2 regions of the Desulfatibacillum aliphaticivorans DSM 15576 genome follow, and region 1 is predicted to be linked to the other one. Evidence: riboswitches for the same ligand, from Rfam matches in the RefSeq annotation. Region 1 holds a riboswitch; the other holds the start of a gene.

Evidence for each region. A riboswitch is a leader RNA that binds a small molecule or an ion and turns the genes downstream of it on or off. The one in region 1 is predicted to bind thiamine pyrophosphate.
Region 2: linked by a shared signal. The riboswitch ahead of thiC (phosphomethylpyrimidine synthase ThiC) and the one ahead of G491_RS0102690 (sulfide-dependent adenosine diphosphate thiazole synthase) in region 1 are both predicted to bind thiamine pyrophosphate.

The regions. Positions count from the first base shown of each region.
Region 1 is NZ_AUCT01000002.1:113,236-119,553, forward strand. It holds gene G491_RS0102680 (S10 family serine carboxypeptidase-like protein) at 1-1,178, opposite strand, end outside; gene thiE (thiamine phosphate synthase) at 1,459-2,085, opposite strand; gene G491_RS0102690 (sulfide-dependent adenosine diphosphate thiazole synthase) at 2,078-2,848, opposite strand; TPP riboswitch at 2,905-3,005, opposite strand; gene G491_RS0102695 (ATP-binding protein) at 3,345-4,532, shown strand; gene G491_RS0102700 (MarR family transcriptional regulator) at 4,529-6,318, shown strand, end outside.
Region 2 is NZ_AUCT01000012.1:195,447-201,764, reverse strand. It holds gene G491_RS0113785 (hypothetical protein) at 1-26, opposite strand, end outside; gene thiC (phosphomethylpyrimidine synthase ThiC) at 1,418-2,707, opposite strand; TPP riboswitch at 2,774-2,871, opposite strand; gene G491_RS0113775 (ATP-binding protein) at 3,061-3,813, shown strand; gene G491_RS0113770 (50S ribosomal protein L11 methyltransferase) at 3,898-4,650, shown strand; gene G491_RS0113765 (MBL fold metallo-hydrolase) at 4,702-5,541, shown strand; gene G491_RS0113760 (adenosine-specific kinase) at 5,594-6,076, shown strand; gene G491_RS0113755 (SIR2 family NAD-dependent protein deacylase) at 6,080-6,318, shown strand, end outside.

The DNA.
Region 1 (6,318 bases):
TTGTTGTCCTGCCTGTACTCTGCATACATGCCGGTTATGAGCTCGGGATCATAGTTCAAAAGCCGTTTTAAAACCTTAAGGTTGTATAGGCTGTTGGTGGTATGCTCCTCAAATGAATCGGTCCATCCTATGGCTTCCTGGAAATTGTATCCATCCAACTCCAAGGTGTTGCTCACGTAATCCAGCACCGAGAGATACGGCCCTCCCATGAAGGGGATGTAACAGGTGATGGCGTTGCTTTCCGCACAACGCACGTAACGGGGTTTGCCGTATTGATCCGCCAATTGATCGATTACGGAGCCGTCCTCCTCCAGCATCATGCCTGTCAGGTAGGTTTGCCTCCATCCCGTCAACTGGGGTTGGATCATGACATGTTTGCCAAACTGCATCTCCGCAATTTGGGCTGGGGAGAAGTCCTGTCCCAAGGAGCCGTTAATGGCGTTAAGATGGGCGCGGACCACATCAGGGAGTTCATTATCCCAAAACACGCGCTCCGAAGGCCCGGAGTAATCATTATAAAAAAGAAGCATGTTGAGCATGAGGGAGGTGCGGACGCCCCCATAGCTTTCCCCTACCAGGACAACCTTGCCAGCCTGCACGTCATTGATTCGCAGGGCCTCCAACATAGCCCTGACCATCATATCGGCGTCTATATAGGGATTGAAATTCACCCCGTGATAGTAATCCTCCATTCTTTGCCCCAAGTCGTCGCAGATGTCGCCGCCCGCTCCTTGAGTGTAGGAGAAGCCCGTTCCAGGAGCGTCTATGTATAATAGGTTGCCAATTTTTCGCCAGCTAAAGGGGTTCGCTGCATCCGGATCGTCGCCGGTGACCAGTTTGCTCAGGGTGCGGTCCGTGGTGTTCATGCTGAGCAGATTTCCCGTTGTGGCGGCCCCGGGGCCTCCGTTAAAAAATACAAATACCGGGTATTCTTCCGGATTTTCCACGTCCGCCGCCTGAAAAGAATAAAAAATGTGAGCCGGGGATGTCTGAACGCCATTAAACCAATCGTGGTGGAGGCTATAGGTAATGGAAGGAATTTTGATAAAGCCAGCCCTGCTAATCAAATCCACGCCTTCAGGCGTCAAGTGTCCGTCATCGTCTACAAGGTCGCATGCACCCGTCAGCAAAAAGCATAAGAACAAAAGAAGCAAAATAATCCAAGAAATCTTTTTCATACACTCCTCCTATATAATTATAATTCGTTGACCATGAGCAGTCTATTAACAATAGGATTGCCGCGACTAATGCTATGCAATTTTTGCACCGGATAAAGGGATGAATAGGGAATCCGTTGCGAGCGCGCTTGGTTTTGCATCCGCAGGCGCTCTAAAATAAGGCCCTGGGAGTTTGACGGAGATATTCGGAAATGAGGCCTCGAGCGGCCCGTGCTCCGGAGCCGCTCGAGGTTGAAAAAGGCGATGCCTGCTTTTGCGTCAGGATTATGGCGACATCCCTTCAAGGATAATGCTTCCGCCAGATGTCCATGAGGTTTGCAATGGCGGACTCCGGGTCATGGGATTGGTTAACCGCCCGGACCACGGAGAAATTCCCGGCGCCGTGCTCCAAAACCTGGGGCAGGTTTTCCGGGTTGATCCCGCCGATGGCCACGCAGGAAAGAGGCGAGCCCTTGATGATCCGGCCCATGGCTTCCAGGCCCACCGTCGGGTCGGGCTTGTCCTTGGTAGGCGTTGGGAATACCGGCCCCACGCCGATGTAATCGGGCTGCAAATCCCTGGCGGCCAGTTCCTGCTCCACGCCGTGGGTGGACAGGCCGAATTGCTTGCCCGGCGCCGTCCACATGGATCTGGCCTCCTCCAGGCTCATGTCCTCCTGACCCAGATGCACGCCGTCGGCGTCCGCCTCTTTGGCTATGTCCACATGATCGTTGACTATAATCAGCGTTTTGGAGCCTTTCGTGATTTCCCGAAGGCTCAGGGCTTTTTCCAGGATTTCCTCCTTGGGCGCGTTTTTCATCCTAAGCTGAAGATAGCGCAAGCCCTGGTTAACGGCGGCCCAGGCGCAGGCCTCGTACCCGGCGACGGGATTGGTCAGGATCAGGTACAAACCGTAGGGTTTATCCATCGATATCCTCCAGGATCATCTTGGCCACCTTGCGGCCGCTCATGAACATGCCGCCGAAAATGGGGCCCATGCGGAACCCGCCGCTGGCGTTGTTGGCGGCCATGCCCGAGACGTACAAGCCGGGATACAGGCATTTGGTGTTTTCCACGGTGGAAGCCTCGCCCAGTTCCATCCACATGGGCTTTTCGCCCATAATCTTGCCCGTGGGAGTGTCGATTTTAATGCCCGCCTTGCGGGTGGCCAGGTCGGTGATTTCACCGGGATGGCCGGTGCCGTCCAGGACGGCCTTGGACATGACCACCAGGGGATCCACGTGCATGCCCAGGCGCTCCACGGGAGTCCAGTTGACCACCACGCCGCAGATCCGGCCTTCGCGGCAGACCACGTCCTCCACGGACACGGAGTTGTTAATCATGACGCCGGCCTTTTTTGCGCCGAAAATCAGGCCCGAGGCCACTTCCACGGAGTCCGCCGTGTACAGGCCGTCTCCCGCGCTTTTGTAGGAGATGTTGAAGTCGTCCAAAATGTGCAGGGCCTCCTCCTGGATGACGATTTCGTTGAACAGCATGCCGCCGCCCCACACGCCGCCGCCCGGCGCCAAAAGGCGTTCGAAGATGGCGACTTTTTTGCCTTCCTTGGCGAGCGCCGTGGCCGCCACCAGGCCGGAAGGGCCTGCGCCCACGATGGCCAGATCCACTTCCAGGAAGTTCTGCAGTTTTTCAAAATAGGTCCTAACGATTGCCGATGTGATTCTTTCTTCCATGATTCCTCCGAAAAAGTAAAAAAGGCGACTCCCGAATCCGGGAGCCGCCTTAATACTCATTCGTGCACATGGTTCCCTAGCGCCGGCATTACCCGGATCAGGTTCAGTGGGTATAATCTCAGCCCGAATTTCTCTTCGGGCACCCCAACCATCATTTGGGTGTGGTATAGCCTGAAAAATGAGGCGTGTAAAGGGATTAATGATTGAATTTTGTTAGATGGTCGCGACGTGGTCTTTAAAGAGGGGATCAGTCTCAATGAGAAATTTCGGACTTCACGGTTCGATCCGCCACTGGATTTTGCCCAACCTCAAGATTTTCTTACCTTAAATTTATTAATAAAAAATGTATTTTATCAAATAGTTATATAGAATATTTGAGTATCTGATGCTTCAGATATCTGATACATCAGATACTTAAACCTTGACAAGAATAAGACTTCTAAAGTATCTGTTTCTTCAGATATCTGAACAAACAGATACTTTGAGGGAGGCGCCGATGAAAATTCATTATGGAGGGCCGGTTTCTGGCGAACATTGTTTTTCAAGGCCGGACCTGGAGCAGAAAATAAGCCGATTCATAGAAAACGGGGCGGGCGTCAAAATGTTTGGGCTGCGCAGAATCGGCAAGTCCACCCTGATGCAAAACGCCTGTCAGGAAATGAGAATTAAAGGCTGCCAGGTCGTCGAGATCGATGCTCAGGGGATGCGTTCGGTGGATAATTTGCTATTCGAAGTTTTTAAAGCGCTTCACAAGGAGCAAAAAGGCTTCATGAGCATCCTCAATAACCTTGTAGCCAAGGATCCAGCGATTCCTAAAGCAATCAAAGCGTTTTTCAACAAGCTAATGAAAGGAAAGGGCTTTCCTGAAAATCAGACTGGCATCGCTGACTATTGGCCGCATTTTTCCGACCTGATCGTCCAAACCCTTCAAGTTCAGCAACCTAAAATTTTGTTAGCCATAGATGAGCTTCCCTTCATGCTTGAAAATATGATTAACGATCACCCGGAGAAATCCGCAGCCGATGTGGATAGGCTGTTGGCCGCTCTGCGCCAGTGGCGAGACCATGGGGTAAAAATGATTTTTGCAGGCTCCATTGGTATAACTGGGCTGGCGCGAAGGGCTGGATTTCGAACCGATCATTTAAACGGCCTGTCTTCCGTGGACGTCCCTGAGCTATCCGATGCTGAGGCCCGTGAGTTTCTTAACGCCGCGGTTCTCGAATCCAATGGCCGCTGGACTGAGGCGCACACCAAGGCCTTTTTTCAGGAAATTGGAACGCAGTATCCAAGCTACATAGTAAAAAGCCTGCTCATTTTGGACCATTGCAACCCTCCAACTCCGGAAGAATTCCGGAAAATTTTCTCGAGCCAAATTCGACCTGATCTCCACGCCGTGTTTCAGGACCAACTCAGCCGCCGTTATAAAAACTACGATAACATTTCCGATACGATCAGGCGGGATATGATCAAGCCGCTGCTTAAGCATGCTACGTCCTGCTCCGAGGGCGCCATGCAATCTGAAATAGAGGATCAAATAGGTTGTGATCGCATTGAGCTGGAGGACTGCATTCAGATGCTGCAGGAGGACGGATTCATCCGTTTTCAAGAAGATAGGAACGGATACCGCACCTTGTTTCCGGCTTCCCAATTGGTTTCTCTTTGGGCAAGGAGTATGAACCTGTGAACCAAGACTGCACCCATGCACCGATTATTCGCTCTTTCAACACCCACAGCATGGAGGACTCCGTCATTGAAGCCTTGATGACAGGAAGGGAGAGAGAGAGCACCCAGATGATGGCGGCTATCGACGCCAACAGAGAGATATGCCCGGGAAAGCTGCAGCATCTCATTCTTTACGGCCCCCGGGGCTTTGGCAAGTCCTTCATGGCCCGAGTGGCCCAAATCGAAGCAGGGAAGCGCTCGACCGACGAGTCCCCCATAGCCTTTGTCCTCCTGCCCGAAGAGCAACACAATCTTGTCCGCAATCCTCACGGCTTTTTGGATTATGTGACAATGAAACTGGCGGACCTGCGCAGCGGCGCCGATCAAAGCTGGAAGGGGGCAGGCTTTGTATGGCCCGACCCGGATGAAGCCCAAAACCAGTGGACGAAATCGGTCAAAAGCCTGGAAAACGAGTTGGACGCTTGGTTCAATGGCCGCTCGGGACTGGCCGTCATAGTGGTGGAAAATTTCGACATGCTGCTTAAAACGGTTTTTAGCGGAGACCCGGAACAGCAAATGCTACGCAAATGGATGACCCGCAAAGGGAACCGTTGCATGATTCTCGCCACGGCCACCGGGGCGGTGGACGTGGATTATGAGAAGCCCCTTTTTCAGGCCTTCCAACCCATTGAGCTTTCCCCCTGGAATTCCCAGGACTGCATTGACTATTTTAACCGCCGGAGGGCTTTCAAGTGCATGGAGGAATTGTCTCCTGACGAAGAAAGCAAAGCCCGCGCCGTGGCGGATTTCATCGGCGGAGCCCCAAGGCTGGCCCAGCTATTGGCCGATGTTTTGGACGCAGACAAGGGTTTCAACCAGGGAGATCCTTTGTCCGTTGCCGAAGTCATGAACGCTTTAGCCGATAAGCTGGCAGACTACTACCGCAGGCGAATTGACGACCTTCCTCCTCTGGCCAGGGGCCTGCTGGACGCCCTGATTCGCGGCGGAGAGCCCTGCTCCGCCACGGAGCTTGCCAACAGGGTTAAAGCCAAAGGCCAAAACCTAATAGCCAGAGTCATAAAGGACCTACAGCGGGCGGACATGATCCGGGGAGTCAAGGCGCCCGATGGCCGAGAAATTCTTTACAGGGCCGCCGACCGGGTTTTTGTCCATTTCTACCGCATCCGCCAAGGGAATCAGGCGGCGCTGTCCTCGCCGCTAAATGCGATCCTGGATTTTTTGCGCGCCTTTTATTCAGAAGATGAACGTAGAACTCACACTGCACGATACCTGGATGCCGGACGCCCGGCAGAGGCGGACGTTTTCGCCCGATTGGCAATGGAAATACAGTCTTCAAAAGGCTATAATGCTTATAGAAACGAATTTTATCAAAGGCTCAGACTCTATCTCCGAGCAGCCCCGGAGGCATGGCCTGAATCGCCGGAAGTATTGGTTGAAAAAATCAAAAAAAACCCTGCACAGGTAATTGACGCCTCGAAGAATCTCCCTGCTCCATCAACTAAGCTGGAAGCCGCGATCCGTTGCGCTTTAATTAGTCTGGCCTATGTACTGTTGGACCTTTCCGATAGGGCCGAAGCAGCCTTAACAGAGGCGCTCAATGAAGCCTGTGACAGCCCGGAGGCGACTCTTGTGGTTGCCTATGAATTGTCTGAATATTTATTTTATGAAAAAAAGGAGTTTAATCAAGCCATAGCCAATACTGAGCTTGCGGGGAAACAGGCGGATCAAATCACTTCATCTTACCTAAAAATACTGGCTCTTAAAGATCGATCTTTTAATTTGTTACA
Region 2 (6,318 bases), on a different contig from region 1:
TGATCAATATTTATGGCTTCTTTCATGTCCTATTCTACCTAATAGTTAACTATACAGAATTGACCAATATGGTGATTGACGGATTCTAACTATTTGAAGATTAACCATCCCAGATAGATAAAGACAAGACTAAATTTAATCCAACATAAAAAATTCGAGAATTCGAGGGGATGTCCTTTACTAAGTAGTGTCTGTCCATAAATCCTGGATTTCCCAGGCGGGAAAGGACTTTGATCTGCTTTCGTTCTTTTACCACTGACCGTCGGAGCCACGCACTGTGGTTTTCATCTCCAAAAAGCCATGGATCGCAGGTTTTCGGGCGCACCTGTCCTGTGGAAGATGATTCCCGCAATCCGGATACCGGTTTAAGCGGCTTGTTTTTTCAACTCGGCCCTTGCAAGGGTGAGCAGGTTCGCCGCCGTCACCGAGGCCCAGACATAACTTTGAAATATTCTGAGGGACGTCCCTTAATAAGTCACTAACTCTATATATTTTTGAAATCATAACTTATTTTAAAATGAAATTAGCTTGATTGAGGGTGATTTCAGAACAAAAAAAGGCGGAGAGGCGGGTGAAATGCTTTTTGCTTCAGGCATTGGAAACGCGACTGGTTGGGACAAGTTGTAGGCTATCCACGATCTATTCGGATGAAATAAATCTCGCTACGATGCGACCCTGGCAGGATACTGCCCCGCCAGGGCTGCCCGAATGCGTTGGAAACACAGCCTCCCTATTATCCTCTATCTTGTCGGATTGCTCCGCATGAAGGGATGGGCCCATGGCGCGTTTATCATGAAATTTTAACCCCGTCTTGTCTGGACCTCTATCCTGGCTTCGCGTAATCCGACCTACATGTCGCTCCGCGATCCCGGCGGGATGTTGTCTTTCCGGGGCTGCCCAAATACCCAAAGGCAAAGCCCCTGGATTCCCGACAGGGACGTTCGGGAATGACCGGCAAAAAGCATGGACAGGCACGGGGGCCTGTCGCTACAAAAGCCAGGGCTCTCGGGATTGTCGGGCTGGGAGACTTCGCCCCTACGCGGCCCATAGGCATTCGGGAATAACAGGTCGGGCGCAGCAAACGGCGCCCCTACGTGATCCATGGACGCCTTGGAATGACAGGTCGGGCGCGGCAAGCAGCGCCCCTGTGTGAGCCAAGCCCCTTGAGAAAGACCTCAAACCATGGAAGGCGCTGAAGCCACTGAAGTTTTCAATCCCGTTTCATCCGTGTTTTCCGTGGCTTCCGTGGTTAAAAACAAACGTACAAATCGGGTGTTCAGCTTTCAATCAACCAGTATGGTAATTGATAAACTACTGAATTTATTACTTTTTAATATGTATTTTAAAGCACAGCATGGGAACGGGAAAAAACAGCCCCGGGCGTTAAACCCGGGGCTGGATTCGGCTTGGGGCGGGGTTATTTTTCTTCGGCTTCCGTGGCCCTGGTGTAGGACTTGAGGGCGCACATGTCGCCGCACATGGTGCAGACGTCGCGCTCCTTGTCTTCGGACTGGTTGCGGCGCTTGCGGGCCAGTTCCGGGTCGATGGCAAGCTGGAACATCTTCTCCCAGTCAAAATCCCTGCGCGCCTTGGACATATTCAGATCCCAGTCGTGGGCGCCGGGCAGGTTTTTTTCCAGGTCTCCGATGTGGGCGGCGATGCGGGAGGCGATGACGCCGGTGTGCACGTCCTGCACGCTGGGCAGGTGGAGATGCTCCGCCGGGGTGACGTAGCACAGAAAGTCCACGCCGCTGGCCGCGGCGATGGCGCCGCCGATGGCGCTGACCAGATGATCGTAGCCGGGGGCCACGTCGGTGGGCAGGGGGCCCAGGACGTAATAAGGCGCGCCGTCGCAGAGGCGCTTTTGGGTTTTGACGTCGCCTGCAATGCGGTGCAGGGGCACATGGCCGGGACCTTCGATCATCACCTGAACGCCGGCCTTGCGGGCGCGCTTGGCCAGTTCGCCCAAAATCATCATTTCGCTTAACTGAGCGCGATCTTCCGCGTCATGAATGGCGCCGGGGCGCAGCCCGTCTCCCAGGGAGAGGGTCAGGTCGTATTCCACGCACATATCCAAAAGGCGGTCAAACTGGGCGTACAGGGGATTTTCCTCTTTGTGGATGGCCATCCACTCGGCCATGATGGCGCCGCCCCGGGAAACCATGCCCATAACCCGCTCGCAGCCTGCCAGGGTTTTGACCGTGGACTGAATGACGCCGCAATGGACCGTGACAAAATCCACGCCCATCTTGGCCTGGTTTTCAATTTCGTCGAACAGGGCGTCGGCGGTCATGTCTGCGGTGCCTTTTCCTTTGCACAAAAGCTCGCCGATCACCCGGTATACGGGCACGGTGCCGATGGGCACGGGGGAGTTTTCCAATACGGTTTGCAGCACCCGTTTAAGATCGCCGCCCGTAGAGAGGTCCATGACGGCGTCGGCCCCGGCGTCAACGGCCGCCTTGAGCTTTTCCAGTTCCTCTTCCAGGTTGAAATGGCTGGGGGAGGTTCCGATATTGGCGTTGATCTTGGTTTTCAGGCCTTCGCCGATGCCCCTGGCCGGAAAGCTCCTTCCTTTATTGATGGGAATAATGGCGACTCCGGCGGCGATTTTATCCCGGATTTCCTCGGGAGTGTATCCTTCCGCCTCAGCCACCTGGCGCATGGCCTCCGTAATGCGGCCTTCGCGGGCCCAGATAAGTTGTGTCATGGTATTACCTCCAAAAAATAAAAAAGCCGTTTCCCAAAAATAGGAAACGGCAGGGCTATTGAACAAATAAGCTCCGGCTCATTTCCCTACGCAGGAATTACCCTGGTCAGGTCTTAAGGGTTGCCCGAAGGGCTCTCAGTCAAGGAACACCCCTAATGAGTCTGGGTCAGTGTAGAAATCCTAACAATGCTTGTCAAGGAAATGTTGCATATATATAAAGTTCCTTGACGGATCAGGCCCCGTGGCCTATTTTCTTATAACCATGCGTAGTATTGGCTTTTTTATTTAAACCGGCCAAGAATCGCCGGATTTTTTATTCGATAATATTTTCGGGAAAGGAAGCAGACAGTAATATGCAATATTCCATAGCCCTTGCCGGCAAAGGCGGCGTTGGCAAAACGACCATCGCGGGAATGCTGGTGAAATACATGGTAAGCAAAGGCAAGAAGCCTATCCTGGCCGTGGACGCAGATTCCAACGCCAATTTCAACGAAGTGCTTGGCCTGGAGGTTGAGGAAACCCTGGGCGGCGCCCGTGAGAAAATGAAAAAAGGCGAAGTGCCTTCGGGCATGACCAAGGACCTTTTTATTGAAATGAAGATGGAAGAGGCCATTTGCGAGTCCGAAGACTACGACCTCATCGTCATGGGCCAGCCGGAAGGATCTGGCTGCTATTGCGCGGCCAACTCCTTGCTGACGCGCTTTTTGGAGCGTCTGGCGGAAAATTATAAATACCTGGTTATCGACAACGAAGCCGGCATGGAGCACATCAGCCGTCTGACCACCAAGGACGTGGACATCCTGCTCATCGTGTCCGATCCGTCCAGGCGCGGACTCCAGGCAGCCGGCAGGATCAATAAACTGGCCCAGGATCTGAGCATCGGCATGGGCAAAAGCTATTTGATCCTCAACCAGGCCAAAGGCGAGCCCTCCGAAGCCTTGTTGAAGGTTATCGAGGATGAAGGCCTGGAATTGGCCGGAACCGTGCCGGAAGACGACTTGGTTTACGACTTTGACCTCAATGGGCAGCCGACCATCGAATTGCCCGAGGAATCCGCGTCCCAGAAGGCGGTTTTTGCAATTTTCGACAAAATAATCGAACCATAAGGGCTTTGCACGTTGGAATGTCCTTATAAAGACCTTTTTATATACTATATTCAGGGCTGCCTGGAACCTGAACTGGAACTCGGTTTGGGGGATGATTTTATAGGAAACTGGGAGGAAGACGAGTACAGCTTCCTGTTTTTCTCCCGGTCAGCCCATAAGACGGTTTTCGACCTGGTTCGCACCAATCCCGGCCTGCTGCTGCTGGACAATTATATAATGCCTTACACCCAGTGGCAGCAGGACCACGATCAGATTCTGGATATCGGCGGGTTTTCCGTTTGCGCGCCCTGGTCCGATCATGAGACGCCTCCGGGCAAAACCAGGCTGTGGATGGATCCCGGCGTGGTTTTTGGGACGGGCACGCATCCCACAACCAGGGATTGCATGCTGGCTCTGGAAATTTTGTACCGGGACGAAAAACCCAGGCGGGTTTTGGATTTGGGAACGGGCACCGGGCTTTTGGCTTTGGCCGCAACGGCCTTGGGCGCCGAAAGCGTCCTTGCCGTGGACTTGAATCCTCTGGCTGCTAAAACCACGGCCCGCAATGTGGAATTGAACCACATGGAAGAGAAAATCCGGACCGTGCGCGGCAGCGCTTTGGATTACGTGCAGGAGCCGGCCGATCTTGTGGTCGCCAACATCCATTTTGCGGTCATGAAAGAGATGGCGTCAGATCCATTGTTCTTACGCGGCAAGCATTTTGTGCTGTCCGGGTTGCTGCGTTCCGAAATTCGCGATATAAAGGATGCAATCAAGGCATTGGGAGCGGTTGTCCAACAGGAATGGGAACAGGAAAGCACCTGGTTCACCATCATGGGCAAGGGACCGGCTGGATGAAGGTTTCTCGCGCCCTGCCGTTTACGGCGTTTTCCATGGGAGGGATGAGCCATGTTCATCAAGTGCTGGGGTTCAAGAGGGTCCATCCCGGTTTCGGGTAGAAATTACCTGAAGTACGGCGGCGACACAACGTGCATGGAGATCCGCAGCAAGAACGGCCATGTGATCGTCATCGACGCCGGGACAGGCATTCGCCGCCTTGGCAACCAGCTCATGGAAGAACAACGCTTTGAATACGATTTTATTTTCACGCACGCCCATTGGGATCACCTGATGGGCTTTCCTTTTTTTAAGCCTCTTTACGTAAAATCGGCCAAAATCCGCATGCAGGGCTGCCCCTTCGCCAGGCAATATGTGGAAAAGCTCATATCGCGCGTCATGGCGCCGCCCAATTTTCCCATCAGGCCCAACGCCATACAGGCGGAAGTGGAATACGAACCCGTATGCCCGACCTCTTTTGAGATTGACTCCATCACAGTCACTCCCATTCCTCTTACCCATCCGAACGGCGGCTCGGGCTACAAGTTCGAGGAAGACGGAAAAACCTTTGTTTTTCTGACGGACAACGAACTGGATTTTCCCCATAACAACGCCAAGTATTTTGAAGACTACTTGGCGTTCTGCCAAGGCGCCGACCTGTTGATCCACGACGCCGAGTTCACCCCCAAGGAATACGAGACCACGCGCGGCTGGGGCCATTCCGTGTATCCCCGAGTCGTGGAGCTTGCGGTGCAGGCGGGCGTCAAGGAGCTTGGCCTGTTTCACCTGAACCAGGACCGGTTCGACGACGACATGGATAGAATCGTGGAAGACTCTCAAAACATCCTGGCCGAACAGGGCGCGGACATCCAATGCTCCGCAGTTGCCTGCGACCGGGTTTTCGAGCTATAATACCTTCTGAAAGAACATTGAAAGCGTAACTATAACCGCAAGGAGATTCCTTATGGAACTGAAATCCGTTCGCCTGGAAATCCCGGAGGAAGCCAACATTATTGTGGGCCAATCCCATTTTATCAAAACCGTGGAAGACCTTTACGAAGTCATGGTGGGCTCCGTGCCCGGCGTGAAATTCGGCCTGGCTTTTTGCGAAGCCTCCATGGAATGCCTGGTGCGCACCGACGGCAACGATCCTGAACTTATCGACGCCGCCGTCAAGAACGCCCTGGCCGTGGGCGCGGGCCATACCTTTTATCTGATTATGAAAGACGCTTATCCCATCAATGTCCTGAACGCAGTGAAGCGCTGCCAGGAAGTGTGCAGCATCTATTGCGCCACGGCCAACCCGGTGGAGGTCATCACCGCGGTGAGCGAGCAGGGCGCCGGCATTTTGGGTGTGATCGACGGGTTTTCGCCCAAAGGCGTGGAAAATGATGAAAACAAAGAGGCTCGCAAAAGCCTTTTGCAAGCCATCGGGTACAAAAGGTAAGACATGAAAGAATTGATCAAAAGGGCGGCTGAAGACATCAAGAACGCCCGGCTTGTGGTCGCCCTCACCGGAGCGGGCGTGTCCGTGGAAAGCGGCATTCCCCCGTTCAGGGGCAAGGGCGGATTATGGGAGAAGTTCGACCCCATGGAAATCGCCCACATAGACTCCTTTTTAGCCAATCCGGAGCGGGTTTGGCGAATCCTGGTGGCTGAAATGAAAGGAGTCATTGACAAGGCCCAGCC